DNA from 2 places in the Microbacterium pratiae genome. Region 2 is predicted to be linked to the other one. Evidence: predicted binding sites of a transcription regulator. Region 2 holds the regulator's gene; the other holds the start of a gene.
The links. Region 2 encodes LexA, which represses DNA repair genes until DNA is damaged. Its sites were predicted from a motif close to TCGAACANNTGTTCGA; they were not measured.

Region 1 (11,978 bases), 900 kb from region 2:
GTAGGGCTGGTCGCCCGCCGAGGTCCCGAGCGCGTCGCCGGCGAACGCCGGGTTCTCCGGCGCGATGCCCGTGTCGACGACGCCCACGACGACGCCTTCGCCGGCAGCGTCGATGCCGCCGACCCTCTCCCAGACGCCGCCGGCGCCTTCGAGACCGAGGAACTCGGTCGACGGGACGGCGTCGACATGACGGATCTCGTCGGGGAAGACGCCGAGGACGCCCTTCTTCGCGGCGAGCTTGCCCGCCTGGTCGGCGGTCAGCTGAGCCGCGAACCCGTTGAGGGTGGTCTGGTAGGTCGCGTCGGGCGTCGCGCCGACCTCGCTCGCGACCTCTTCTTGACGCTGTTCGAGGAAGCCGGAGTAGTCGGTGACGGCACGCGACTGAGCGTCGAGTCGTTCGCCCTCGTCGGGCTTGGTCGGCGCGAGGCCGGCCTCGCCGCCCTCATAGGTCGCGACGGGTGCCTCGTCGAGCAGGACGATGTAGCGCCCGCTCTCGCTCTCGATCGGAACCGGGATGTTCACCCCCTCTCCCGTTGCAGCAAAGGATGCCGTTGCGGCAGAGCTCGTGAACAGTGCAGCCAGGGATACAGCCGCGACTGTTCGCAGGGTGGTGCGAACCATGTGCGCTCCAGTGGGGGGATGGATGAGCAGTCCGCACGGCGTCGTCGGCGCGCGGTGAAGTCAACCTAGCTCACAGTTCGGGCACAAGGAACCCTCGGCTTTCATTCAGGTCACGGAGATCGCGCCGGGCGCGGCGTATTTCTCACGGCCGGGGGCAGAGCCGCCCCGCGCGCGTCCCATAGGCTGGGCGGGTGGCCCCGGCATCCCGTCTCTCCACGCGCGTTCTGCTCGTCTGCGCTGCCATCGGGGTCGCCACGGGTCTGCTCGGCGGCATCGAGGGATGGCTCGCCATCCCCGTCATCACGGGCCTTCCGATCCTCTACGGCTTCCTCCTCGGCATCCACGTGCTGCCCGGGATCGTCGCGCAGGAGACCCTGCGCCTGCCGTGGGTCGCGCTCATCACGCACCTGATCGCGGCGCTCGCGTCGTCGGCCGTCGCGCCGCCGTACACGTTCCAGTTCCTCGGAACCGCCCTGCTGTTCGGCGGCCTGCAGGAAGGGGTCGCCGCCCTCGTCCGCTACCGCTCGTGGGCGCCCTGGCGGTTCTTCGTCTCGGGCCTGGTCATCGGGGTCGTCGTCGCTCTCGCGGTGTTCTTCGCGGCCCATCTCAGCGCCCTCCCGCTCTGGGCTCAGGTGACGTATCTCGCTCTCGCCGTGCTCGGCCCCGTGATCTGGACGGCGATCGGGCTATGGATCGGCGTCGGCCTCCGGCGTGCCGGCGTCGCCCGCCGCTGACCCACCCACCGCACCTTTCGGCACGAAGTTAGGGTCGGCTAAGCTAAGCGCATCCGATCCGATCCGAGGACGCCCGTGACATCCGCCGCATCCGGTGCCGCCACGGCGGGGACGCCGGTCGCCGCGACCGCATCCACGCCGCTGCTCGCCGTCCGCGATCTCGCCGTGACTTACGAGGGATCGGATGCGGCCGCGACCCGAGGCGCCTCGTTCTCGGTCACCCCCGGCGAGGTCGTGCTGCTCCTCGGACCGAGCGGCTCCGGCAAGTCGACGGTCGCGCTGACGCTCAACGGTCTGATCCCGCAGTCGATCCCCGCGGCGACCGAGGGAACGGTCCTCGTCTCGGGGGAGGATGCCGCGACCACCCCGCTCCCCCGGCTCAGCACGCGCATCGGCATGGTCTTCCAGGATCCCGACGCGCAGCTGGTCACCGGCACCCTGCTCGACGAGGTCGCCTTCGGCCCCGAGAACCTGCGGCTGCCCGTAGACGAGGTCCTCGCCCGGAGCGAGCGCGCGCTGCGCCGGATGGGGCTCTGGGAGCGGCGGCACGAGAACCCCGACCGCCTCTCCGGAGGCGGACGCCAGCGCCTCGCGATCGCGTGCGCGCTCGCGATGGACTCGCCCCTGCTCGTGCTCGACGAGCCCACGGCGAACCTCGACCCCGAGGGCATCGAGGACGTCTATGCCGCCCTGGGCGAGATCGCCGCCGTCGGCGACCGGGCGATCCTGCTGGTCGAGCACAACCTCGACGCGGCGATCGGCTTCACCGACCGTGTCGTCGTGCTCGACCATGGCGGTCGCACGATCGCCGACGGTCCGATCGACGCGGTGCTGCGCGAACGGGCGGCCGAGCTGCACGAGATCGGCGTATGGCTGCCGGTGTCGACCATCGCGGCCCTCCATCTGCGCGATGCGGGCTATCCGCTCGATCCGCTCCCCCTGACGCCGGACGAGCTGCGCGCGGGGCTCGAGGCCGCGGCATCCGGTGGCGAGAATCGGAGGATCGCGGCATCGTCGGAGGCGACCTCCGATTCGGTCCGAGTTTCGCGCGATTCTCCGGCGCACGCGCACGCGCACGCGCCGGCGCCGGCGCCGGCGGTCTCGGTGCGCGGCCTGACCCTTCGGCGTGGCCGGGCGACGGTGCTCGACGACGTCGACCTGGAGGTCGCACCCGGTGAGTTCGTCGCCGTCGTCGGCGCCAACGGGGCGGGAAAGACGAGTCTCGTCCAGGCGATCGCCGGCGTCGTCCGGGGTCCGCGCGGGCGCATCGACATCGGCGGCCTCGACCCGAGCCGCGCGGACCCCCGGGCGATCGCCGCACGCGTCGGGTTCGTCTTCCAGAACCCCGAGCACCAGTTCGTCGCCCACACGGTCTTCGACGAGCTCGCCCACGGGCTGCGCCGCCAGCGGGTTCCCGACGACGAGATCCGAGAGCGCGTCGATCGGATGCTGCGCCGATTCGGCCTCGAGGCGCACGCCGAGCGGCATCCGTTCCTGCTGTCCGGCGGCCAGAAGCGCCGCCTGTCGGTCGGCACGGCACTCATCGCCGGCGCCCCCGTGCTCGCCCTCGACGAACCGACGTTCGGCCAGGACCGCGCCCGCGCCGACGAGCTGCTGCACGTGCTGCGCGACCTCAACCGCGACGGCACGACGATCATCGTCGTCACCCACGACATGCAGCTGGTGAGCGAGTACGCCGAGCGCTGCGTCGTCGTCGGCGCCGGCCGTATCGTGGCGAATGGCTCGACCGCCGAGATCCTCGGCGACGACGAGCTGCTGCGCTCCGCCGCCCTTCGGATGCCCCCGCTGCGTCGAGCGCTGCACGGGCTCGAGGCATTCCCGGAACTGTCGGGCATCGCGCGCCTGCGCGACCTCCCGCGAGACCCGCGAGAGACGCGATGAGCGCGACGACCGACACCGCGCTCGATCCCTACGCGGCAGCGCCGGCATCGCGTCGGCTGCTGTTCGGGCTCAATCCGCTGGCGAAGCTCGCGGCGCCCGTCCCCGCGATGGTCGCACTCATCTTCACGCGCGATCTCGTCACGCCTCTCGCGATCCTCGCGCTCGCTTACGCGGTGCTGATCGTCGGCGCGCGCTGGACGCTGCGCACAGCCGCGCTGCTCGCGGTCGCCCTCCCCCTCGGCATCCTGCTCGTCGGGGCCGGGATGTCGCTGTGGGTCGACGCCGCGCGGGTGGCGGACACACCGGTGCTCCTGCGGCTGGGCGGCTGGAGCCTGCACGCGGGAGCGTTGCAGATCGGGATGGCGACCGGGTTGCGACTGGGAGCGATCGCCGCGCTGGCCTTCATCGCGGGCCTCACCACGACCGGGCCGGATCTCGTCCGCGCCACCGTCCAGCAGCTGCGGGTGCCGTATCGCGTCGGCTACACGGCGCTCGCGGCGTTCCGGTTCGTGCCGCGGTTCGGCTACGAGCTCGAGCTCATCCGGCAGGCCCACCGCGTGCGCGGCGCCCATGGCGGTCGAGGCCCGTTCGCGGCGGTCGCCCGATGGGGCGGGTATGTCGTCCCGCTGCTGGCCGGAGCCATCCGGCACGCCGAGCGGGTCGCCCTCGCGATGGACTCGCGCGCCTTCGGCGCCCACCGCGACCGCACCGAGCGGCACCTCGTGCCCTTCCGACCTCGTGATGTCGTCTTTGTCGCAGGTTTCTGGCTCGTCTCGGCGGCGATCCTCATCGCCCTCTTCCCCTGGACCGCATGATGCCGGCCACACCCCGTCGACTCGCCACGTATCGCGGATGCGGGAGCGCCGGCATCCGCATTTGTCGGCGAGTCGACGGGCTGCGGCGGGCCCGGAAAGGATGCTGCGCATGACCCGCAACCTCGTCAAGCCCAGGACGCCCGGACTGGTGCGTCTGGAGGTGCTGCGCGCCGAGCGCCTCGCCCCGCACTGGATGCGGGTGACGCTGGGCCGCGGCGACATCGACCGGTTCGTGCCGCTGGGCTACGACCAGTGGTTCCGTCTCTTCCTGCCGCTCGGCGGCGATGAGGCCCTCGACCGCATCCCGGCCAAGGCCAACAAGCTGTTCGGCTACCTGAAGTACCTCCGCATCCCCGAGGGCGAACGGCCGGTCATGCGCAACTACTCGGTGCGGGCGTACCGCCCGGCGGGGCCGGCGGGCGGCGCCGAGATCGACGTCGACTTCGTGCTGCACGGCTCGGGGCCGACCGCCGGACCCGCCTCCCGCTGGGCGTCGCAGGCCCATGCGGGAGAGAGCGTCGTCGTCATCGACGAGGGGCTGCGCTTCAACCCCGAGCGGGGCGTCGATCATGTGCTCCTCGTCGCCGACGAGACGGGGGCGCCGGCCGTCGCCTCCATCTGCGCGTCGCTTCCGGAAACGGCATCCGGAACCGCATTCATCGAAGCCCCGTCGAGCGACGACGTGCTCGAGATCGAGGCACCTCCGGGCGTCGAGGTCCGCTGGCTCGTTCGGGCGCCCGACGCGAAGCCGGGGTCAGCCGCCCTCGCGGCGCTGAGCTCGTTGGCGCCGGGCGCATCATCCGCGCAGCCCCTGCACGCTTTCGTGGTCGGCGAGCAGTCGCTTCCGACCACCGCCCGGCGGATGCTCATCGCCGACCACGGCATCCCGAAAGAACAGATCAGCTTTATCGGCTACTGGCGGGAGGGCGTGAGCTCGCCGACCCCGAAGCCCTCGGCGGAACCCGAGCACAGCGCGGTCGATGAGCGCCGAATCGAGCCGGAACAGGAGACCCGGGCATGACCACCACACCTCGATCGCGCGCAGCGCGTGTCTCGACGGCTTATCTGCTGACCTGCGCAGCGATCGGCGTCGCGGCGAGCGCATTGCTCGCGCCTGCGTGGGTCGCGTCGACGACCCTGTTCCTCACGGTGCCGTTCGCGACGGTGGCGGTCGCCGGGCTGTGGGTTCTGCCCGCCGTCACCGCCCTCAGGCTGCTGCAACGCCCGGGAGCGGGGCTGCTCGTGGGGCTGATCTCGGGACTCGTGCTTGCGCCGTTCTTCACGATCGGATCGGTCGCGACGATGCTCTACTGGTCGTTCTTCCCCGAGCTGCCGTTCCTCGCGACGCTCTACCGACGCTGGAACACCTGGCTGCACTACGCGGGGGCCGCGATCATCGGCGCGACGTACCCCGTGTTCGCAGCGCAGTCGTTCGATCTGTGGAGCATGACCGCGCCCGTGCTCATCGGGTTCGTCGCACTGTGCATCGCCAGCTGCGTCGGAGCGACGTGGCTCGGCATCCTGATCGGCGACCGCCTGCGTGCCGCGGGCGTCGCGACCCTGGCCCGCCGCCGCACCCCCGCCTGACCCCCCCTCTCCCTTCCGTCGACTCGCCAGAGAATGCGGATGCGGGGGGTGCGGCATCCGCAGAACCTGGCGAGTCGACGAGCGGGCGCGGGCGCGGGCGCCGGGCCGGGTCAGTCGGCGTAGGTCGGGGCCGGAGGCATCCCGAAGAAGTCTTCGAGGGTGCGGTAACCACCCTCGGCGTAGAGTGCGGCGAGCTCGGGGCCGATGTAGCGCAGGTGCCAGGGCTCATACTCGTAGCCCGTGGTGTCGGTGAGTCCGTCGGGATAGCGAATGATGAAACCGAAGCGGTGCGCGTTCGCGGTGACCCAGTCGGATTGCGCGGTGCCGCCGAACTGCTCGATTGCTCCGCACCCGCCGTCGCAGGCGACGACGTCGACGGCGAGGCCGGTCTGATGCTCGCTGTGACCGGGGCGGGCGCTGGTGAGGTCGGCGTTGCTCTGTCCGAGCTGACCGACGTAGTTGCGGTACGTCGACACCTGGGAGTCGTACGAGCGGAATCCGCTGTTGACCCCGATCGTGCCCGCGCCCTCGTCTCGAGCAGCGGCCACGAGCTGCGCGAGCGCGAGCGCCACATCCGCCCGCATGTGCCCGCCGCTCGTCCGCTCCACGCCCTCGGCCCGCGCTTGCGGCTCAGGCCAGTAGTCGATCGGATCGAGCGCGTTCAGCTTGTTGACGACGACCCAGGTGCGCCCCGCCTCGTGCAGGTCGACGCAGGGGGCGGCACCGGCCGCGACGGCAGCGCGGAAAGGCTCCGCGCCGCCCGCCGCGGCGAAGACCTCCGCATCGGATCCCGATGCCACAGCCTGCGTGAAGGCCTGCGCGGAGCAGATGTCGGCCGTGCCGGCGGCATCCTTCGCCGCGTCGTCAACGGCGTGGTCCCCGGCAGCGTCGCCGGACTGCGCGGGCGCGGGAATCGACGACGCGTTGGGCACGACAGCTGCGCGGTCGCCGAGAAGAGCGGCGACCGGGTCGGTGGGAGCGTCGTTCGATCCGCTGAGCGCCGACGTGATGCCGGCGGTGCCGGCGACGACGAGTCCGACGAAGGCGAGCGCGGCAACGGCCGCGACAGCGCGGCGGCGGACGTAGACGGATGCCGGCAGGCGCACGGATGCCGGCAGGGCATCGGCCTCGGCCGATCCGGGCTCAGGTGATCGGCTGTGCGGTGATCGACCTGTCGGCGCCGGTGCGAGGTCGTCGCGCGGGCGGGCGGTCGCAGACCCCGAAGCGGCGGCCCGCTCACGCAGCTCGCGCCGCGAGGGAAGGGGTCGCGCCTCCGTCGACCGCTCGCGTCGCGAGCGACGCGTCTCGGAGTCGGTCGGGTGCACCACGACCCCCATTCTGCCCTGCAGGTTCGGTGCGGCTCCGATCTCAGCGCGGTTCATCCGCGAGCCGGGGTGCTCCTGCCGTCGAACAGGGCTCGGAGTCCGTCAGGCGCGATCGCCGTGCTCACGCTTCCGCGCGACCCTTCGTCGCCGCCGCGGCAGCCGGTGCGAGCAATTCGCGCGCGATCGCCTTCACGGAGGGGAACGCGTCGAGCTCGTCGATCTCGACGCTCGAGAACCAGCCCGCGTCGTGAACCTCTCCGGCCGCGGGCATCAGGGCGCCGCGCTCCGACGTGTGCAGCACGAAGGCCATGTCCATATGGATGTGCGCGGGTTCGCCGGGGCGCTCGGGGATGAGCTGATAGCTCATGCTGATCGGGAGGCCGAGCTGCGCTTCGGTGCGACCGTCCGCAGAGAGGTCGATGCCCGTGTGCGGGCGCAGCACGGCTGCCACGCCGGTCTCCTCGAACACTTCTCTGACGACCGCCGCCTGGGGCGTCTCGTCCTCGTCGACATGACCCCCCGGCGGAAGCCACTTCGCGAGCTTTCTGTGATGGATGAGGAGGATCCGGTCCTCGGCGGGATCGAGCACGTAGCCACTGACGGTGAACTGTTTGGCGTACGACGCGGTGCGATCGATGATCGTCATCGTGCGGCACCGTTCACGCTGGCGCTGACGACACGTCGGATTTCATCCTCTCGGACGAACCGCGGACGCATCGTCGTCATCAGCGCGCGGCCTCGATCCGGCGCGCAGGCGCCACCCACCCCGGCGTATCGCGCCCTCGTCGCCCCTGACGTCGATGTCACTTCACACTCCCCCATCCGCTCGCGGCCTCGGCGATTCCGGCGCGGCGACCTGATCGTCGCCTCACCGGCACCCGAGCATACGAGTGTTCGGGTGTTCATGTTTGACAACGCTTCGAATCTCTGTTCGAATCTTCTCATGCGATGGCAGGGGCAGCAGATGGGCGTGGCGGATGCCGCTGCGCTGCCCGGCCTCGAAACGCTCAACGGCCTGGTGCGCTCGGTGACGACGCCCGAGTTCGCAGGAGTGACCTTCCACGAGGTCATGTCGCGCTCGGCTCTCAACCGGGTCCCGGGCCCGTCGGCGATGCCGTTCGACTGGACGGTCAATCCCTACCGGGGGTGCACGCACGCCTGTGTCTACTGCTTCGCCCGCGGCACGCACGAGTACCTCGACATGGACGCGGGAGCCGACTTCGACTCGCAGATCGTCGTCAAGCTGAACGTCGCCGACGTACTTCGCCGCGAGCTCTCGAAACCGACCTGGGCGCGCGAGCAGGTCGCTCTCGGCACGAACACCGACCCCTACCAGCGTGCGGAGGGCCGCTATCGGCTGATGCCCGGCATCATCACGGGACTGGTCGACAGCGGCACACCGTTCTCGGTGCTGACGAAAGGCACCCTGCTGCGCCGTGACCTGCCGCTGCTTGCCGAGGCGGCACGCTCGGTGCCCGTCGACCTCGCGATGTCGATCGCGGTACTCGACGAGCCTCTCCGGCAGCTGCTCGAACCCGGCGCGCCGACATTCGCAGCTCGCCTCGACACCGTTCGGGCCGCCAGCGCCGCCGGCTTCCGCGTCACCGTCTTCCTCATGCCGATCGTGCCGCACCTCACCGATTCGACCGAGGTGCTCGACGACGCCCTCGACCAGATCGCGGATGCCGGTGCCGCCCGCGTCGTGTACGGCGCGATGCACCTGCGGCCCGGCGTCAAGCCCTGGTTCCAGCAGTGGCTCGCGCGTGAACGCCCAGACCTCGTGCCGGTGTACCGAGGCCTGTACCCCGGGGCCTCGGTGCAGGCGCCGCAGGGCTACCGGCGAATGCTCGCGGCGCGAGTCCGTCCGCTGCTCGCACGGCATCGCCTTCGGGGCGGGCTCGAGGAGGAAGAGGCCCAGCCGAGCACCCGGCGATTCCGTCCCGGACCGGTGGTCACGACCTCGCGCGGCCGCGCCGCCGCGGCATCCGCTCCCACGCTCTTCTGACAGAAGCAGCACAGCGGCCCGGGTTTCGCGCTGCGGGGCGCTGCGGATCGGAGCCGGGAGTGCGAGCCAGGACACTCTCCCGCGCTGCCGGGGTGTGGTCCCGAGATCAGGCTCAACCCGCGGGCGGCTCCCACCGCTCAGCCTCTCAGGGCCCTCAGCCTGCGCACGGCACGCGAACCGCGAGCGACCCGCCGACGGAAACGCCCCGCCGACCGCCACGACCGTCGGGTCGCAGCGCTCGGCGGGGCGTCTACGGGGCGTCAGCTCAGGCGTCGACGTTCGACAGTTGGCGGCCCGAGACCTCCTCGAGGATGTCGTCGCCAGGGCGGACATCGTCGAACGGCGCGTCGATCTCGGCACGCTCGAGCATCTCGGTCATGCGACGGCGACGCTGACGCGTGATCAAGGTCACGACCGATCCCGAACGACCGGCGCGGCCCGTGCGGCCTGCGCGGTGCAGGTAGGTCTTGTACTCGTCGGGCGCGTCGGCCTGGATGACCAGATCGATGTCGTCGACGTGGATGCCGCGGGCTGCGACATCCGTCGCGACCAACACTCGCACCTTGCCGTCGGTCAGGCGCTGCAGGTTGCGCGTGCGCTTGCCCTGGTTGAGGTCGCCGTGGAGCGCGACCGCCGCGATCCCGGCATCCTCGAACTGCTCGGCGAGCATCTCCGTGTAGGCACGGGTGCGCGCGAAGACGAGGGTCTTGCCGTCGCGGTCGACGAGCGAGTTGAGGATCTCGGCCTTGTCGCGGTGATCGAGGACGAGCACGCGGTGGTCGATCGTGGAGGTGTCCTGGCTCTCGCCCGCGACCTCGTAGACGGCGGGCTCGACGAGGAACTCGTCGACCAGAGCCGCGACCTCACGGTCGAGCGTCGCCGAGAACAGCAGCTTCTGCGCGCCGTCCTGCACGAGGCGGAGGATGCGCTGCATCGGCTCGAGGAAGCCCAGCTCGCTCATGTGGTCGGCCTCGTCGAGGACGACGATGCCCACCTCGGACAGGTCGAGCTTGCCCTGGTTCTGCAGATCCTCGATGCGACCGGGGGTGCCGATGATGATGTCGACGCCCTTCTTGAGGGCTCCGACCTGACGCGCCTGCGGCACTCCGCCGTAGATCTGCGTCGTGAACAGGCCGACGCTGCGCGCGATCGCCTGGACGGTGCGGTCGATCTGCAGCGCGAGCTCGCGCGTCGGGGCGAGGATCAGGGCCTTGGGTGAACGCCCGAACTCACGGCGCTTGCCTGCCTGGCTGCGCAGGATCGACTCGACGAGCGGCGCACCGAACGCGATGGTCTTGCCCGAGCCGGTGCGGCCGCGGGCGAGGACGTCCTTGCCCTCGAGGATCGGCGGAATGGTGGCCGCCTGGATCGGGAACGGGGATGCCGCACCGAGCGCCTCGAGCTGACGCACGATGTTGTCGCCGAGACCGAGGTCGGCGAACGACGACTGGGCGACGGATGCCGCGTCGACGGCCTCCGCCTGCAGACGCTCGTGGACGGTGTCGACGTGGTCCTGGTGGGCCTTCGACTTCGTCTCGGCGTTCCAGTCCGACCGGTTCGGGCGGTCGCCGAAGTCACGGCGGGGTCGGTCGTCGCGGTTGGGACGGTCCGAGAAGTCACGACGCGGACGGTCGTCGAACGAACGCGCGGGACGATCACCGAAGTCACGACGCGGACGGTCGTCACGGTTGGGACGGTCCGAGAAGTCACGACGGGGCCGGTCGTCGAACGAACGAGCAGGACGGTCGCCGAAGTCACGACGCGGACGGTCGTCACGGTTCGGGCGATCACCGAAATCGCGACGGGGGCGATCGTCGAACGAACGAGCGGGACGATCGCCGAAGTCACGGCGGGGCCGGTCGTCACGGTTGGGGCGGTCCGAGAAGCCACGACGGGGACGGTCGTCGAACGAACGAGCCGGACGGTCATCACGACGCGGACGGTCATCGCGGTTCGGACGGTCCGAGAAATCACGACGCGGACGGTCATCGAACGAACGAGCCGGACGGTCATCACGACGCGGACGATCGTCACGGTTCGGACGGTCCGAGAAGTCGCGACGCGGACGGTCGCCGAACGAACGCGCCGGGCGGTCGCCGAAGTCACGGCGGGGACGGTCGTCACGGTTGGGACGGTCCGAGAAGTCGCGACGCGGACGGTCGTCGAACGAACGCGCCGGACGATCGTCACGACGGGGACGGTCATCACGGAACGAGGGCCGCGCGTCGCCGAATGTGCGACGGTCATCGCGGGGCTGCGCCTCGTAGGGACGCCGGCCACCGGCATCCGATCGCCGGTCGTTGCCGTAGCCGCGCTGCTCGCGAGACGCGCGGTCGTCACGACCGCCGCGGTCATCGCGGGCCTGCGAGCGGATGCTACGGGCTTCGTCGCGACCGGCCCGCTCCTGCGAGGACCAGCGGTTCTTGCGACCGGTGTCTTCGGTCTCCGCGCGATAACCGCGGTGCCCGGGGCTCTTGCTGCCGGGGGTCCCCGCCGACGACTGTCCGGGGCGACGCTTCGCGTCCTGGAACGAGGTCTTCTTGCCGTACCGGGGCTCGAAGTTCTGAGCGCGGCCGCCGGCCGGCTTCTTGTTCTTGGGCATGGGTGTGTCCTTCTGGGTTCTCTGCACGAGAACAGCGCCCGCGCGCACGCGAGCAAACCCGGACATCCGTCGGCCGGGGGCCATTCACATGATGGTCATGCGCGCCGATCGGCGCTCACCATCGGCCCCATGGACTCACAAAACCTGTCGCGATCACGCGCTGCCCAGAGCCGACGGCCCCACGATACGGCATCCGCCTGAGAATCCGCCCGCACCGGCCAATGCTCCGGTACCGGCCGGCGAATGCCGCGCTGAGCCTGACGACAAGACGGCCCGGCGAGAACCGGCTCGGGCAGCGCGGGCTCGAGGCGCGCCCCTCGCCAGCCCGAGGCGTGCCGCGAACATGCCAGGCAGTCGTTACCTGGCCCGTGGCGAGATTCGGGATGG
Region 2 (11,978 bases):
CGTACGTCCCCGCCCCGTGGTCATGGTGTCAGTGCGACTCAGTACGCGTCGACCGCGGGCTGCTCGACGGTGATGCCGGACTGACCGAGGTTCTTGTCGAAGATGCTCTGCCACACGTCGCCGCCATCGGTCAGCAGCTCGTTGATGTGCGCACGGAACGCGTCGTCGCCCTTGCGGAGGCCGACGCCGTACTTCTCCTCGCTGAAGGGCTCGCCGACGACCTTGATGTCGTCCGGGTACTGCGCCGCGTAGCCGATCAAGATCGCCTGGTCGGTCGTGACGGCGTCGACGGTGCCGTTGATGAGGGCGTCGACACAAGCCGAGTAGAGGTCGAACTCCTCGGTCGGAACCTCGGGGTAGTTCGCCTTGATGTTCTGGATCGGGGTCGAGCCGGTCGCCGAGCACACGCGCGTGTTCTCGTTCAGGTCGTCCTCGCTCGCGATGTCGCTGTCGGCGGCGACGAGCAGGCCCTGGCCGGTGATGAAGTACGGGCCGGCGAAGTCGATCTGCTGCTTGCGCGAGTCGGTGATCGAGTAGGTGCCGACGTAGTAGTCGACGTCACCGTTGACGATGGCCTGCTCACGGTTGGCCGACGCGATCGCCTTGAACTCGATCTTGTCCTCGTCGTAGCCGAGGGATGCCGCGATCCAGCGGGCGATGTCGACGTCGAAGCCGCTGCGGTCACCGGTGGTCGCGTCGAGGAAGCCGAGGCCGGGCTGGTCTTCCTTCACGCCGACGATGACCTTGTCGCGCGACTGGATCGCGTCGAACGTCGGGCTGCCCTCGAGCGAGACGTCGGAGGCGACCTCCCACAGGGCCTCGTTGCTGTCGCCGCCGTCACCGGTGGCGCCGGCGCCGGGCGAGGTGGGCGAGCCGCTGTTGCAGCCGGTCAGAGCGATCGCAGCGATGGCGACACCGGCGAAGGCGCCGGTGATTCGTGTCTTGCGCATGTGGTCCTCCTGGTTGGGGGCATCCGCGCCCGGTGCAGAGCGCGGAGATCGGTGGTCTCAGTGGGTGATGAGCTTGGAGAGGAAGTCCTTCGCACGATCGCTCTTCGGCGACGTGAAGAACTGCTCGGGAACGGCCTCTTCGACGATCTGACCGTCGGCCATGAAGACGACGCGGTCGGCGGCCTTGCGGGCGAAGCCCATCTCGTGGGTGACGACGATCATCGTCATGCCGTCCTGCGCGAGGCCGACCATGACGTCGAGCACCTCGTTGATCATCTCCGGGTCGAGCGCGCTCGTGGGCTCGTCGAAGAGCATGACCTTCGGCTTCATCGCCAGCGCACGGGCGATGGCGACGCGCTGCTGCTGACCGCCCGACAGCTGCGCCGGCAGCTTGTCGGCCTGGTGACCCACGCCGACGCGGTCGAGCAGCTCACGGGCGAGCTTCTCGGCCTCGGCCTTCTTCATGCCCTTGACCTTGATCGGCCCGAGCGTGACGTTCTCGAGGATCGTGAGGTGGGCGAAGAGGTTGAACGACTGGAAGACCATCCCGACGTCGGCGCGCAGAGCGGCGAGAGCCTTGCCCTCGGACGGCAGCTTCTCGCCGTCGATGGTGATCGTGCCCTCGCTGATCGTCTCGAGTCGGTTGATCGTGCGGCAGAGGGTCGACTTGCCCGAGCCCGACGGACCGATGACCACGACGACCTCGCCACGGTTGACGGTCAGATCGATGTCCTTCAGAGCCTGGAACGAGCCGTAGTGCTTCTGCACGCCCTCGATCACCACGAGCGGGTCGCCGCGGCGCACCGAGATGTTCGACGTCGGGGGCGCCGGGTTTTCGGGAGTCGTCATAAGAGTTCACACTAGGAGCACTCCCCCGCCCGGGGCAGCCGCGAACGCCCCGAGTCACCGATCTGTAACAGAATCGGAATACACGGCGCGCCCCGTCCGCACCCGTCGACTCGCCATGAACGGCGGATGCCGGGCAGGTCAGGCCCGCGTTTTCTGGCGAGTCGACCCGCAAGAAACCCGGGGTCAGCGGGCGCGCTGGGCGAACGCGGTCTCGTAGAGGCAGACGCTCGCGGCGGTGGCCAGGTTGAGCGACTCGGCGGCGCCGTAGATGGGCAGCCGCAGCGCGAGGTCGGCCCGGGCCAGCGCCTCGTCGGCGAGACCGCGCGCCTCGTTACCGAAGAGCCACGCGGTCGGATCCGCGAGCGTCTCGCGGTGGTCGAGGAACTCCTCGCCCTTCACGTCGGCGGCGACGACCCGCAGCCCGGCGGCGTGGGCCTGCTCGACGGCGGCGTCGAGCTCGATGCCGAGGACGATCGGGAGGTGGAAGAGCGAGCCCGTGGTCGAACGCACGACTTTGGGGTTGTACGGGTCGACGGTCCGCCCCGTCAGCACGACCGCGTCCGCGCCCGCGGCATCCGCGGCCCGGATGATCGTGCCGAGGTTGCCGGGATCGCGCACTTCTTCGCAGATCGCGACGAGGCGTGGCCGGGCGGCGAAGATCTCTTCCAGAGACGACGGCGATTGACGTGCCACGGCGACGATCCCCTGCGGAGTCACCGTGTCGGCCATCGCCTCGAGCACGGCCTCGCTCGCCGATACGACGTCGACGCCGGCCCTCCGGGCGCTCGCGGCGAGCTCGGGATGCCGTTCGATCGCGCTCGGCGTCGCGAAGATCTCGACGAGCGTGTCGGCACGGTAGGCCAGGGCCTCGCGCGCAGCCTGCGGTCCCTCGAGGAGGAACAGGCCGGTCTCCTGACGAGCGCTGCGCTTGGTCAGCTTGGCGACGGCGCGAACGCGGGGCGACCGGGGGTTCTCGAGCACGTTTTCAGCATACGGCGAAGGGGCGCCCTCCTCTCGGAGGACGCCCCTTCGTGCGGTGCGTGGAACGCGAAGACCCGATCAGGCCTTGGGCGCGTTGACGTCGGCCGGCAGAGCAGCCTTGGCCGTCGCCACGAGCGACGCGAAGACGGCGGGCTCGTTCACGGCGAGCTCGGCGAGCATGCGACGGTCGACCTGCACACCCGCGAGGCCGAGGCCCTGGATGAAGCGGTTGTACGTGATGCCGTTCTGACGGGCAGCGGCGTTGATGCGCTGGATCCACAGACGACGGAAGTCGCCCTTGCGCTTGCGACGGTCACGGTACGCGTAGACGAGCGAGTGGGTGACCTGCTCCTTCGCCTTGCGGTACAGGCGCGAACGCTGTCCGCGGTAACCGGACGCGCGCTCGAGGATGACGCGACGCTTCTTGTGGGCGTTTACGGCCCGCTTGACTCTAGCCATTTCGTTTGTTTCCTATTCGTGCGCAGCAGCGCTCAGATGCCGAGGAGCTTCTTGGCGACCTTCGCGTCGCCGGGAGCCAGGATCTTGTCGGCCGACAGACGGCGCGTGCGCTTGGTGGGCTTGCCTTCGAAGTTGTGGCGGAGGTTCGCCTGCTGCTTCTTGATCTTTCCGCTGCCGGTGACCTTGAAGCGCTTCTTGGCACCCGAGTGGGTCTTCTGCTTCGGCATGTCTCTTCCTTCGTTGTGTATCCCGCGAGGCGGGAGTCTGGGGGCTACTCCGCCGAGGCGGGAGCGGCGTCTTCGGTCTCGGGTGCGTCACCGGAGCGGGCCTGACGTGCTGCCTCCTTGTTGGCTGCACGCTGGGCGTTCTGCTCGGTCTTCACCTCGGACTTGTTCTTGTGCGGCGCGATGACCATCACCATGTTGCGACCGTCGATCGTCGGGTTCGACTCGACGGTGCCGAGCTCGGCGACGTCCTCGGCGAACTTGCGGAGCAGGCGCACACCCTGCTCGGGACGCGACTGCTCACGACCGCGGAACAGGATCATCGCCTTCACCTTGTCGCCCGCCTGGAGGAAGCCCTCGGCGCGCTTGAGCTTGGTGATGTAGTCGTGCGCCTCGATCTTCAGACGGAACCGGACCTCCTTGAGGACCGTGTTGGCCTGATTGCGACGCGTTTCCTTGGCCTTCTGAGCCGCTTCGTACTTGAACTTGCCGTAGTCCATGATCTTGACCACGGGCGGCTTCGAGTTCGGGGCGACCTCGACGAGGTCGAGCTCGGCCTCCTGCGCCAGACGCAGGGCGACCTCGATACGGACGACGCCGACCTGCTCTCCAGCGGGGCCGACGAGGCGAACCTCGGGGACGCGGATGCGGTCGTTGGTGCGGGGATCGCTGATGTGCGGAACTCCTGTTCATGCGGTGGTGGCCACCGGGAGGCGAGGACGCCACCCGGGCGGAAGAGCATCGCATCCACCCCGCACGACGCGCGTGCGTCGGCATTCGTGTTCCGCACCCTGGCTACTCCGGCCGTGGTGAGACGGACGGAGCGGAGTGCATGACCCGGTAGCCTGGAACGGCAAGCGCGGGTGGGATGTGATCCTCTTTCGATCCGGAGTAGAACACTCCGGTGCCCGCACAGTCTAGCAGAGAGCGACACGTGGACACGAACCCCGCCGAGAACAGCACTTTCACCGACGACGAGGCTCGTCGCCAGCGGTGGGAGGAGCAGGAGCGCGCCGCCTCCGCCGCCACCCGCGACATCGCCGACGTGCCCGCGGTCGAGGTCATCACGACCGCCGCCGTCCACCTCATGAGCGCCGCCGCGGTCAAGGTCGGGCTCGCCGACGACCCGGCGACGCAGCTCGACCTCGATGAGGCCCGCAAGCTCATCAACGCTCTCGCCGGGCTCATCACCGCTGGTGCTCCCGAGATCAGCGACATGCACGCACGATCGCTGCGCGACGGCCTGCGCTCGCTTCAGCTGGCGTTCCGCGAAGCGTCGACGATCCCCGACCCGATCGGCAAGGGGCCCGGAGAGAAGTTCACCGGCCCCGTCAACTGACCCGGTTCCGGGCTCGGCCGCACCGGGCCCGGAACCCGCTTCAGGAGGCCCGGACGAGCTTGACGGTGAGCGAGTCGACGAGCACGGCGATGCGGTCGTCCGCGGCCCAGCGAGACGCGAGCCGCGACAGCACGGCGTCGAGCTCGGCGGCATCCAGTCCGTCGATGAGATGAAGCCGCACGACCAGCTCGGGTCCGCGCATCCTCGCGTCGGGATCGCCCGCGGCCACCGACAGGTCGAGCACCGCGAGCTCTCCCCCGACGCTCGCCTGGAGAGCGGTGAACACCTCGGGCGAGACCGGCGCCGGTTCCCAGCGCAGGCCCTGACCGATCGCCCAGACGGCGGGGCGTCGCAGCACGAACTCCGTCTCGGAGCCGGGATCGATCACGATCAGATCGGTGTCGTCCGAGGCTGCCGCCATCGCCGTGCGCACACCGTCGGCCGGCACCGGGCGGGCGACGGCGTCCCATCGCGCCAGCGCCCCGACCGACGTGAAGACGGGCAGGACCCGCCGACCGTCGGGCGCGGCGACCGTCACGATCGACAGTTCCTGCGTCTTGTCGACGCGCAGCCCCGTGGGACCGACGCCTTCATCGCCCTTCTCGGGGACGAGCGGGATCAGCAACCGCGCCGTGCGATACGCCTCGACCACCGCGACGGCATCGCCCGATCCGGCGCGAAACGCCTCGAGTGCGGCGAGCAGCGCCGGATCGGCGGAGCCGTCGTCACCGGCATGCGGGTTCGACTCGAAGCTGCGGCCCTCCCAGGGGACGCCGGCCGAATCGGCCGCGTGGCCGCAGCCGTCGTCAGTCCCCGGCGACATCCAGCGCCTCGGCCAGCGTGAAGGCGCCGGCGTAGAGAGCCTTGCCGACGATCGCACCCTCGACGCCGAGCGGCACGAGCTCGCGCAGGGCGGCGATGTCGTCGAGGCTGGAGATCCCGCCCGATGCGACGACCGGCTTCGGCGTGCGCGACGTGATCTCGCGCAACAGCTCGATGTTCGGTCCCTGGAGCGTGCCGTCCTTCGTCACGTCGGTGACGACGTAGCGGCTGCAGCCGGCGTCTTCGAGGCGCGCCAGGACATCCCACAGATCGCCGCCGTCGCGGGTCCAGCCGCGAGCGGCGAGGGTCGTGCCGCGGACGTCGAGTCCGACCGCGATCGCGTCGCCGTAACGGCCGATGACGTCGGCAGCCCACTCGGGGTTCTCGAGCGCGGCGGTGCCCAGGTTGATGCGCGTCGCGCCGCTCTCGAGGGCCGCCTCGAGCGTCGCATCGTCGCGGATGCCGCCCGAGAGCTCGATCTGCACACCCTTGACCTGCTTGATGACCTTGCGGAGCACGGCGGTGTTGTTGCCCCGGCCGAAAGCGGCGTCGAGGTCGACGAGATGGATCCACTGGGCGCCCTGCTTGGCCCAGGCGAGGGCCGCGTCGACGGGGTCGCCATAGGTCGTCTCGCTACCGGCTTCGCCCTGGGTCAGGCGCACGGCCTTCCCGTCGGCGACGTCGACGGCGGGCAGGAGGATCAGTTCGGGGGTGGACGCGAAGTCGTTCATCACATTCCAGGGGTGTCGGGATGCACGCTCGTCCACGCGAGCGCACCAGAGGGAGACTAGTGGCGCGGCAGGGCGCCGATCCAATTGGAGAGCAGTCGGATGCCGGCGGCGCCGGACTTCTCGGGGTGGAACTGCGTGGCCGAGAGCGGCCCGTTCTCGACCGCGGCGAGGAACGGCGAGCCGTAGTCGCACCAGGTCAGCACCGGCTCGGCGAAGGGCTTCATGACCTCGAGCGACCAGTCCTGGGCACCGTAGGAGTGGACGAAGTAGAAGCGCTCGTCCTCCAGGCCGTCGAACAGGGTCGACCCCGCACCCGCACGCACGGTGTTCCAGCCCATGTGCGGAAGCACCGGCGCCTGCAGCTCGGTGACGGTGCCGGGCCACTCGCCGAGGCCCGGGGTGTCCTCACCGCGCTCCACGCCGTTGCCGAACATGATCTGCATCCCGACGCAGATGCCGAGCACAGGACGTCCGCCGGCCAGGCGACGCTCGATGATCTCGTCTCCGCGGCTCTCGCGCAGCGCGGTCATCACCGCGCTGAACGCGCCGACGCCGGGCACGAGAAGCCCGTCGGCATCGCGGATCAGGCCCCGGTCCGACGTCAGACGAGCGTCGGCCCCCGCGGCGGACAGCGCCTTGACGGCCGAGTGGACATTGCCCGACCCGTAGTTGAGGACGGCGACGAGCGGCGCCCTCTCGGTCGTGTCGCCCTCGGTCATAGGGCGCCCTTCGTGCTGGGGATGCCGTGCACGAGCGGGTCGAGGGCTTTCGCCTGACGGAATGCGCGCGCGAAAGCCTTGTACTCCGCCTCGGCGATGTGGTGCGGATCGCGACCGCCCAGCACCGTGACGTGCATCGTGAGGCCCGCGTTGAAGGCGATGGCCTCGAAGGTGTGCCGCACGAGCGCCCCCGTGAAGTGTCCGCCGATGAGGTGGTACTCGTAGCCCTCGGGCTCGCCCGTGTGAACCAGGTACGGACGCCCCGAGATGTCGACGACGGCTTGAGCGAGCGCTTCGTCGAGGGGGACGAGGGCGTCGCCGTATCGGGAGATGCCGGACTTGTCGCCCAGCGCGGACCGCAGCGCCTGCCCGAGCACGATCGCGACGTCCTCGACCGTGTGGTGCGCGTCGATGTGGGTGTCGCCGGTGGCGCGAACGGTCAGGTCGGTGAGCGAGTGCTTCGCGAACGCCGTCAGCAGGTGGTCGAAGAACGGCACGGTCGTCTCGATCGTGCTGATCCCGGTGCCGTCGAGGTCGAGCTCGAGCTCGACGCTCGACTCGCTCGTGGCGCGACGGATGCTGGCCGTTCGGGGGCTGGTCATGCCCCCGAGTCTATCGAGGCGAGTGCCTCGAGGAACGCGGTCGTCTCGTCTTCCGTACCGGCGCTGACGCGCAGGCTGTGCGGGATGCCGACGTCGCGGACCAGGATGCCGCGGTCGTAGAGCGCCTGCCAGGTGGCCGCCGGATCGTCGATGCCGTCGAACAGCACGAAGTTCGTCCAGCTCTCGTAGGAGTGATAGCCGAGGGCGTCGAGCGTCGCCGACATCCGGTCGCGCTGCGCCACGATCTCGTCCACCATGCGCAGCATCGTCGTCGAGTGGGACAGGGCAGCGGTCGCCGCCGCCTGGGTCAGGGCACTCAGGTGGTACGGGAGACGCACGAGACGCAAAGCGTCGATCAGCGTCGGGTCCGCCGCGAGGTAGCCGACACGCGCGCCGGCGAAGGCGAACGCCTTGCTCATCGTGCGCGAGACCACGAGCCGCTCGCGCTCACCGAGCAGCGTCAGGGCGGAGGAGCTCTCTCGCGGGGCGAACTCCTGGTAGGCCTCATCCACGATCACGATGCCGTCGGTCGCGTCGTAGACCGCCGCGACGACATCGAGGCCGAGAGGTGTGCCGGTGGGGTTGTTCGGGGCGCAGAGGAAGACGACGTCCGGGCGCAGCTCGGCGACCTGGGCTGCGGCGGAGGCCGGATCGAGCGTGAAGTCGGGGCCGCGCGTACCGGCGACGTACTGCGCGCCTGTCGCGCGGGTCAGCAGCGGGTACATGGAATACGTGGGGCCGAAGCCCATCGCCGTCCGGCCGGGTCCGCCGAAGGCTTGGAGCAGGTGCTGGAGGACCTCGTTCGACCCGTTCGCCGCCCAGATGCGGTCGGACGTCAGGCCGTGGCCGAGGTACTCGGCGAAGGACTCGCGCAGGTGTGTGAACTCGCGATCCGGATACCGGTTGACGTCGCGCAGGGCACGAGCCACGGCATCCAGGATGTCGTCCGCTACCTCTTCGGGAACGGGGTGCGTGTTCTCGTTGACGTTCAGCGCGACCGGGAGCGGCGCCTGCGGGGCACCGTACGGGGTGAGGCCTCTCAGATCGTCTCTGAGGGGCAGATCATCCAGACTCGGGCTCATCCCACCCATGCTAGGCCGCGCGGGAGGTTGTCATGGCCGCAGCGCTCGGAACGGCGCGACGGACGCCGACGTCAGCTGGCGGCGTACTCGGCGGGGATGGCGAGAGTCTGGCCGGCCTCGAGCTGACCGGAGCCGAGCGCGTTGAGACGAATGATCGCGTCGACGACGTCGCGCGGGTCGGCCGCCGGGGCCACCTCTTCTGCGATGGACCACAGGGACTCGCCGGACATGACGGTCACGGTCGTGAACGACCCCGCCGGAGCGCCGGCCTCGTTGGAGGCGAGTGCACCTCCGCCGGAGAGCACGGCCGCGGTGACCGCGACGACCGCCGGAAGAGCGGCGATCGTGGCGACGACGCGGCGTCCGCGGCGCGTCAGACGCAGGCGGGTACGGGGGGCCGGTGCGAAGCGGGCATCGATCGTAGTCATGACATCTCCTCGGGAGCGGTAGGAAGATTCGCCCCCGCCTCTCGGCCGGGAGAGACGGGTGCGAACTTCGGTTCCGAACGTATCTTCGATATTGTGTGGTGTCAACCACCCACCGAAATCGGAGACCGATCGAAGAGACACGCGGAGCGTTCCGTGATGTCGCCGTCGTATCGGGCTACCTTTTCGACAGCGAGAGCCCACCACGAACCTCCGACATCGGGTCGGGGACGGGGCGCGACGACAGGAGACCGGCGGTATGAGCGAGAAACCGCAGACGCGACGACGCAAGAATCTGAGCGACAAGCAGCTCGCGATCCTCGAGGTGATCCAGCACGCGATCGCCCGAAACGGCTACCCGCCGAGCATGCGCGAGATCGGCGACGCCGTGGGGCTCAAATCGCTGTCCAGCGTCACGCACCAGCTGAACCAGCTCGAGCTGAGCGGGTACCTCCGCCGCGATCCCGGCAAGACCCGCGCGATGGAGGTCCTGATCGATCTCCCGGGGACGTCGGGCGAGAACCCTGCCGACGCCGCGCCCTCCGTCGGCGACGCCGCCCTCGTGCCGCTCGTGGGCCGGATCGCCGCCGGCGTCCCGATCACCGCCGACCAGCAGGTCGAGGAGATCTTCCCGCTCCCGCGTCAGCTCGTCGGCAAAGGCGAGCTCTTCATGCTCAAGGTCGTCGGCGACTCGATGATCGACGCCGCCATCTGCGACGGCGACTGGGTGGTCGTGCGCACGCAGGCCACCGCCGACAACGGCGAGATCGTGGCGGCCATGCTCGACGGCGAAGCGACCGTGAAGACGCTCCGTCAGCGCGACGGCCACACCTGGCTCCTCCCCCGCAACTCCGCCTTCGAGCCGATCCTCGGCGATGACGCCACGGTCCTGGGCAAGGTCGTGGCCGTCCTCCGCACCGTCTGACGCGCACCGGCGCGGCATCCTCTCCCGTCGTCTCGTCGTGGGATGCCGCGCCTCGCGTAGCGTGGCGGTATGTCGCAGCAACTCCCCTACGGTTCCTGGCCCTCTCCCCTGACCGCCGCGTGGGCGAGCGCATCGTCGCTGCGCCTCGACGGAGCGAGCTTCGCCGGCGACGAGGTCTGGTGGGGTGAGTCTCTGCCGGACGAGGCGGGCCGCGTCGCCGTCAAGCGACGCCGCTCGGACGGCACGGTGGAGGTCGTGCTGCCGGCACCCTGGAACGCGCGGTCCCGCGTCCACGAGTACGGTGGCGGCGCCTGGACGGTCTCCGATGAGGGCGTGCTGTTCTTCGTCGACAAATCCGACCAGCGCGTCCGGCGTCTTAGCCCGGGCGGCGAGCCCGAGGCGCTCACTCCCGACGAGGAGGGCACCCACTTCGGCGGCCTCCGTTGGCAGAGCGGCACGCTGCTCGCGATCCGCGAGCGCGAGCGACCCGGCGCGACACCCGAGCGGCACGTCGTGCGCATCGACGGGGCAGGCGACGCCGCGGGGGCCGCAACGTCGGATGTGACCGAGCTCGCCGGCGGCAGCGACTTCGTCGCCCAGCCCGCGCTATCGCCCGACGGCGCACGCCTCGCGTGGGTGGCCTGGGATCACCCCGACATGCCGTGGGACCGCACCCGCATCCGCGTCGTCGATCTCGCCACACCCGACCGCGTGAGTGAGGTCGCCGGCGGGAGCACAGCGGCCCTGCAACCGGAGTGGACCGCGGACGGCGACCTCCTGCTCATCGATGAGCCGACAGGGCGCTGGAACCTCTACCGCGTGGATCCCCGGGCCGAGTCCGCACCCACGGCCGTCTCACCCGCCGATGCCGACACGGGCGGCGGGCTGTGGGTGCTCGGAAGCCGCTGGTACGCCCCACTCGACGACGGACGCGTCGTCGCCGTCCGCACCCATGGGTCGGATCAGCTCGTCATCGTCGACCGGGATGGGGGCGCGGTGCCCCTCCCGTTCCCGGCGACCGCTCGGCTTCAGATCGAGGATGTCCGGGGCGGCGGGGCCCTCGTCAGCGGCACCATGCCCGGTGCGACGGGCCTGTGGCTCGTCGACCTCGACGACGGCGAGGTCACCGCGGTGCGGGGCGGCGCTCCCGAGGTCGACGAGGCATGGATCCCCCACGCCCGACAGCTGACGACCGAGGGACCCCACGGCCCCGTGCACGCCTTCGCATACCCGCCGACCAACCCCGACGTCACCGCCGCGGCCGACGAACTGCCGCCGTACGTCGTCTGGGTCCACGGCGGCCCGACCTCGCACGTGGGTGGCACCGCGGACAGCAAGGTCGCCTACTTCACGAGCCGCGGGATCGGCGTGCTCGACGTCAACTACGGCGGTTCCACCGGATACGGCCGCTCCTACCGTGAACGCTTGAAGGGGCAGTGGGGCGTCGTCGACGTCGACGACGTCGCCGCAGCGGCACGGGGGCTCGCTGGCGACGGACTCGCCGACCCGTCACGTCTCGCGATCGAAGGCGGCTCCGCGGGCGGCTGGACGGTCCTCGCCGCGCTCGTCGGAACGGATGTGTTCGGCGCCGGCGTCTCACGGTACGGCGTGGGCGACGCGCGCGCCCTGGCGGCCGAGACGCATGACTTCGAGGCGCGCTACCTCGATGGGCTGATCGGCCCGCTCCCCGAAGCGGAGGACGTCTACATCGAGCGGTCGCCGCTGAGCCGCGCCGAGAGGTTCCGGGTGCCGCTGCTGCTGTTGCAGGGCGACGAGGACGCCGTCGTGCCCCCGGCGCAGGCGGAGGCCATCCGCGATGCTCTCGTCGCGCAGGGCGTGCCTCACGCCTACGTCCTGTACGCGGGCGAGG

Region 1: AA0Y20_RS03990 (Rv2578c family radical SAM protein) is a predicted target of LexA. The motif match lies at 7,904-7,919, and genes of this name have one in related genera.

The regions. Positions count from the first base shown of each region.
Region 1 covers NZ_CP154843.1:839,944-851,921, reverse strand. The annotation lists gene AA0Y20_RS04030 (S8 family serine peptidase) at 1-621, opposite strand, end outside; gene AA0Y20_RS04025 (ECF transporter S component) at 813-1,355, shown strand; gene AA0Y20_RS04020 (ABC transporter ATP-binding protein) at 1,431-3,257, shown strand; gene AA0Y20_RS04015 (energy-coupling factor transporter transmembrane component T) at 3,254-4,072, shown strand; gene AA0Y20_RS04010 (siderophore-interacting protein) at 4,182-5,093, shown strand; gene AA0Y20_RS04005 (ECF transporter S component) at 5,090-5,659, shown strand; gene AA0Y20_RS04000 (M15 family metallopeptidase) at 5,770-7,041, opposite strand; gene AA0Y20_RS03995 (NUDIX hydrolase) at 7,106-7,630, opposite strand; gene AA0Y20_RS03990 (Rv2578c family radical SAM protein) at 7,928-8,989, shown strand; gene AA0Y20_RS03985 (DEAD/DEAH box helicase) at 9,255-11,591, opposite strand.
Region 2 covers NZ_CP154843.1:1,739,546-1,751,523, reverse strand. The annotation lists gene AA0Y20_RS08185 (glutamate ABC transporter substrate-binding protein) at 39-950, opposite strand; gene AA0Y20_RS08180 (amino acid ABC transporter ATP-binding protein) at 1,008-1,799, opposite strand; gene AA0Y20_RS08175 (TrmH family RNA methyltransferase) at 1,983-2,780, opposite strand; gene rplT (50S ribosomal protein L20) at 2,859-3,239, opposite strand; gene rpmI (50S ribosomal protein L35) at 3,272-3,466, opposite strand; gene infC (translation initiation factor IF-3) at 3,511-4,137, opposite strand; gene AA0Y20_RS08155 (DUF1844 domain-containing protein) at 4,398-4,802, shown strand; gene AA0Y20_RS08150 (SseB family protein) at 4,843-5,625, opposite strand; gene priA (bifunctional 1-(5-phosphoribosyl)-5-((5-phosphoribosylamino)methylideneamino)imidazole-4-carboxamide isomerase/phosphoribosylanthranilate isomerase PriA) at 5,609-6,355, opposite strand; gene hisH (imidazole glycerol phosphate synthase subunit HisH) at 6,412-7,074, opposite strand; gene hisB (imidazoleglycerol-phosphate dehydratase HisB) at 7,071-7,676, opposite strand; gene AA0Y20_RS08130 (histidinol-phosphate transaminase) at 7,673-8,758, opposite strand; gene AA0Y20_RS08125 (LysM peptidoglycan-binding domain-containing protein) at 8,830-9,186, opposite strand; gene lexA (transcriptional repressor LexA) at 9,443-10,108, shown strand; gene AA0Y20_RS08115 (prolyl oligopeptidase family serine peptidase) at 10,178-11,978, shown strand, end outside.